DNA from 2 places in the Metabacillus sp. 22489 genome. Region 1 is predicted to be linked to the other one. Evidence: a T-box and tRNA genes for the amino acid it is inferred to sense, from the RefSeq annotation. Region 1 holds a T-box; the other holds one or more tRNA genes.
What was found. A T-box is a leader RNA that pairs with one kind of tRNA and senses whether it is charged. The one in region 1 lies ahead of thrS (threonine--tRNA ligase), so its partner is inferred to be a tRNA-Thr.
Positions count from the first base shown of each region.

Region 2: it has a tRNA-Thr gene. The T-box ahead of thrS (threonine--tRNA ligase) is inferred to sense a tRNA for this amino acid. The anticodon was not compared.

Region 1 covers NZ_JBQENT010000052.1:6,522-8,757, reverse strand. The annotation lists gene thrS (threonine--tRNA ligase) at 1-1,333, opposite strand, end outside; T-box leader at 1,386-1,607, opposite strand; T-box leader at 1,646-1,867, opposite strand; T-box leader at 1,901-2,125, opposite strand.
Region 2 covers NZ_JBQENT010000016.1:94,985-97,220, reverse strand. The annotation lists rRNA gene rrf (5S ribosomal RNA) at 44-159, shown strand; tRNA gene ACTJJ9_RS11815 (tRNA-Asn) at 171-245, shown strand; tRNA gene ACTJJ9_RS11810 (tRNA-Ser) at 250-341, shown strand; tRNA gene ACTJJ9_RS11805 (tRNA-Glu) at 362-436, shown strand; tRNA gene ACTJJ9_RS11800 (tRNA-Val) at 442-517, shown strand; tRNA gene ACTJJ9_RS11795 (tRNA-Met) at 541-617, shown strand; tRNA gene ACTJJ9_RS11790 (tRNA-Asp) at 635-711, shown strand; tRNA gene ACTJJ9_RS11785 (tRNA-Phe) at 888-960, shown strand; tRNA gene ACTJJ9_RS11780 (tRNA-Thr) at 971-1,043, shown strand; tRNA gene ACTJJ9_RS11775 (tRNA-Tyr) at 1,059-1,142, shown strand; tRNA gene ACTJJ9_RS11770 (tRNA-Trp) at 1,151-1,224, shown strand; tRNA gene ACTJJ9_RS11765 (tRNA-His) at 1,236-1,311, shown strand; tRNA gene ACTJJ9_RS11760 (tRNA-Gln) at 1,320-1,394, shown strand; tRNA gene ACTJJ9_RS11755 (tRNA-Gly) at 1,461-1,535, shown strand; tRNA gene ACTJJ9_RS11750 (tRNA-Cys) at 1,545-1,618, shown strand; tRNA gene ACTJJ9_RS11745 (tRNA-Leu) at 1,634-1,722, shown strand; tRNA gene ACTJJ9_RS11740 (tRNA-Leu) at 1,743-1,824, shown strand; gene ACTJJ9_RS11735 (tRNA dihydrouridine synthase) at 2,230-2,236, shown strand, end outside.

The DNA of each region.
Region 1 (2,236 bases):
TTTTTAAAGCTCCTTCTGATAATTCCCAAAGCTTTTCATCGCCTAATGATTTCTCTGGTCGAGTCGAAAGCTCGATGGAATAATCAAAACCGAATGTACGATATACCTCATCAATTAAATGAAACACTTGCTTAATTTCACTTTCAATTTGGTCCTCTCTAACGAAAATATGGGCATCATCCTGACAAAATGTCCGTACTCGAAACAGACCATTTAATGCGCCACTGTATTCATGACGATGCACCTGACCGAATTCAGCCATTCGTATCGGAAGATCGCGGTATGAGTATAAATTATTTTTAAAGATAAGCATATGTCCTGGGCAATTCATTGGTTTCATAGCAAATCTTGTCTGATCGACTTCAGAAAAATACATATTCTCATGGTAATGATCCCAATGACCTGATTGCTCCCACATTTGTTGATTCATCATAAACGGTGTACGAACCTCTTCATAATTGGCCTTTTGTAAAAGCTCCCGAGAGTACTTTTCAAGTTCATTACGAACAATTTGCCCTTTTGCTAAATAAAATGGCATTCCTGGTGCTTGATCTGAGAACATAAATAATTGCAATTGCTTCCCTAGCTTACGATGATCACGCTTTGCTGCTTCCTCTAGGAAATGAAGGTATTCTGCTAATTCCTTCTTCCTGTTAAACGCTACACCATAAACGCGTTGAAGAACCTCATTATCGCTATCCCCGCGCCAATAGGCTCCAGACACGCGAGTTAATTTAAATGCTTTCACATAGCCAGTTGCTGGTACATGTGGACCTCGGCATAGGTCAATAAATTCTCCTTGCTGATAAAGAGAAATTTTTTCACCTTCCGGAATGTCCTTTAATAATTCCAGCTTGAAGTTCTCGTTTTTTTCTTTAAATAATGCTTCTGCCTCTTCATACGAAACCTCAATACGCTCTATATTTAGATTTTCATTTATAATGTTTTCCATTTCTTTTTCAATCTCAAGTAAATTATCTGATGACAAGCTATGTGGCAGCTTGAAGTCATAGAAAAATCCATCGTCAATAACAGGACCAATCGCTAAGCTTACGTTAGGATAAAGTCTTTTCATCGCCTGTGCTAAAATATGTGCTGCTGAATGCCTAATGATCTCTATCCCTTCCTGTGAATCTTGAGCAATAATTGAAAGCTGACAATCCTCTTTTAACTTGTAGCTTAAATCAACTAACCTGCCATTTACTTTTCCTCCAACTGCCTGTTTCTGTAAGCTTGAACTAATTGACGCCGCAATGTCTCTCATTGTCATGTCTTTCGGAAACTCCTTAACGACACCATCTGGAAACTCAATTTTCACCATTTCTTTACTCATGTTTTAACACTCCTTCATTAGTTTTAATATAAAAAAACACACTCATCCCTAAATAAGGGACGAGTGTGTTTATACCCGTGGTTCCACCCAATTTCCCATAAGAAAAAAAACTTATGGCTTTGGCGCTATAACGTCGCGTTGACGGTATTGGATACTTTAATTCCCCAATACTGCTTCAAGGTGGTAAATTATTTTCCTAAGCTAGGAAGTTCGCAGCTTTCCTTCCCTCTCTGATAGCCGAAAAAATAATTCATGTCCTTTTCATTGCAATTATTAATATTAAAATAATAAAAAAACGCACTCATCCCTATAACAAGGGACGAGTGCGTTATACCCGTGGTTCCACCCAATTTCCCATAAGAAAAAAACACTTATGGCTTTGGCGCTATAACGTCGCGTTGACGGTATTGGATACTCTAATTCCCCAATACTGCTTCAAGGTGGTAAATTATTTTCCTAAGCTAGGAAGTTCACAGCTTTCCTTCCCTCTCTGATAACCGTAAAAATAATTCATGTCCTCTTCTTCACATGTTCTTTATTAAATTAAAAAACGCACCCATCCCTATAACAAGGGACGAGTGCGTTATACCCGTGGTTCCACCCAATTTTCCATAAATAAAAATCACCTATGGCTTTGGTGCTGTAACGTCGCATTATACGGTATTGGATACTTAGTGTTCCCCAATACAGCTCAAAAGGTGGTAAGATACTTTTCTGCGTTAGGAAGTTTTCAGCTTTCCTTCCCTCTCTGGAAACCGTAAAAGTAACTCATGTCCTTATCATTGCTTTTTAAAAGTCATATTTACATTTTTTATCATATTACAATATGTATTCTAAAATAGCAATACCACTTTTTATATTTTTACCAATGACGGAACATCTACTATATTTCTAACTCAATCA
Region 2 (2,236 bases), on a different contig from region 1:
GAAAAATTCTTCTAAGATAGTATAATAGTCTTTGTCACAATTGTCTGGTGGCGATAGCGAAGAGGTCACACCCGTTCCCATGCCGAACACGGAAGTTAAGCTCTTCAGCGCCGATGGTAGTTGGGGGACTCCCCCTGTGAGAGTAGGACGTTGCCAGGCTATTATATTATTCCGCAGTAGCTCAGTGGTAGAGCTATCGGCTGTTAACCGATCGGTCGTAGGTTCGAATCCTACCTGCGGAGCCATTTTGGAGAGCTGTCCGAGTGGCCGAAGGAGCACGATTGGAAATCGTGTAGGCGGCGAAAGCTGTCTCAAGGGTTCAAATCCCTTGCTCTCCGCCACTACTGATAAAACAAACTTTGGCCCGTTGGTCAAGCGGTTAAGACACCGCCCTTTCACGGCGGTAACACGGGTTCGAATCCCGTACGGGTCACCATATATGGAGGATTAGCTCAGCTGGGAGAGCATCTGCCTTACAAGCAGAGGGTCGGCGGTTCGATCCCGTCATCCTCCACCATTAAATGTTAAACATACTATTATCGCGGGGTGGAGCAGTCTGGTAGCTCGTCGGGCTCATAACCCGAAGGTCGCAGGTTCAAATCCTGTCCCCGCAACCAATTTAAGTTAATTAAATGGTCCGGTAGTTCAGTTGGTTAGAATGCCTGCCTGTCACGCAGGAGGTCGCGGGTTCGAGTCCCGTCCGGACCGCCATTCTAAATTTATTACTATTTATAAAATGTTAATTAAGTCTAGAGTAAAAGGGTTTCGATAAGCGAGAAGATCAAGGAAGCGAATGAATGAACACCGGAGCGTATTTGAATACGTGAGGATGTGAATGAATGAGCTGACGCAGAGATTCGAAGTTTAGCGGAAGCCGAAAACATTAAGGCTCGGTAGCTCAGTTGGTAGAGCAATGGACTGAAAATCCATGTGTCGGCGGTTCGATTCCGTCCCGAGCCACCTTTTGTTTGCCGGTGTAGCTCAATTGGTAGAGCAACTGACTTGTAATCAGTAGGTTGGGGGTTCAAGTCCTCTCGCCGGCACTGTTTCACCAATATGGAGGGGTAGCGAAGTGGCTAAACGCGGCGGACTGTAAATCCGCTCCTTCGGGTTCGGCAGTTCGAATCTGCCCCCCTCCACCATTTAATATAGGGGCATAGTTTAACGGTAGAATAGAGGTCTCCAAAACCTTTGGTGTGGGTTCGATTCCTACTGCCCCTGCCAATTAAATAATGGCGGCTGTGGCGAAGTGGTTAACGCATCGGATTGTGGTTCCGACATTCGTGGGTTCGATTCCCATCAGCCGCCCCATTAATCAGTGGGCTATAGCCAAGTGGTAAGGCAACGGACTTTGACTCCGTCATTCGTTGGTTCGAATCCAGCTAGCCCAGCCATTTTTTTATTACACATTTTTGATTCTCTTGCATAGGCTAGAGTATACAAATTTTATAATTGTCAGCGCGGAAGTAGTTCAGTGGTAGAACACCACCTTGCCAAGGTGGGGGTCGCGGGTTCGAATCCCGTCTTCCGCTCCAGTTTAAAATGGCGGCATAGCCAAGTGGTAAGGCAGAGGTCTGCAAAACCTTTATCACCGGTTCAAATCCGGTTGCCGCCTCCATTTAAACTAACCCTTGCCGGGGTGGCGGAACTGGCAGACGCACAGGACTTAAAATCCTGCGGTAGGTGACTACCGTACCGGTTCGATTCCGGTCCTCGGCACCATTTGAATTTTATTTTGCTTTGCCAGTGTGGCGGAATTGGCAGACGCGCACGACTCAAAATCGTGTTCCTTCGGGAGTGTCGGTTCGACCCCGACCACTGGTATTATGTAACGATTGTAAATGAGATTAATTCGACGTTTCTTACGTATTGTAAGGAGCGTTTTTTATTTATCTCCAATACTATCCTTCAATTTCTTAGCAATAAATTTAAATAAAGCGTGGGATAAAGTATGTGATTCTATCCCCATCCTAATGATAATAGTATTTCTAACAATATACAGTGGTAATCTAGATAATGTACCTAAACTATGAGCAAAACTGTCTTTATTGCTCTGTTTCCTTTGCATTTTTTATTTAGTAATAGTAAAGTTTATAATGTTCTAAATTAAAGTCTGATAAAAAGTCATTAAGCATGCTTTAAGTGTAAAAAAGCGGAACATTTTCACTTTTTAATATAGAGACGAAGGTTTGACCAGGTATTTGATGATGAAAGGATTTGAGTTTGAATATGAAAG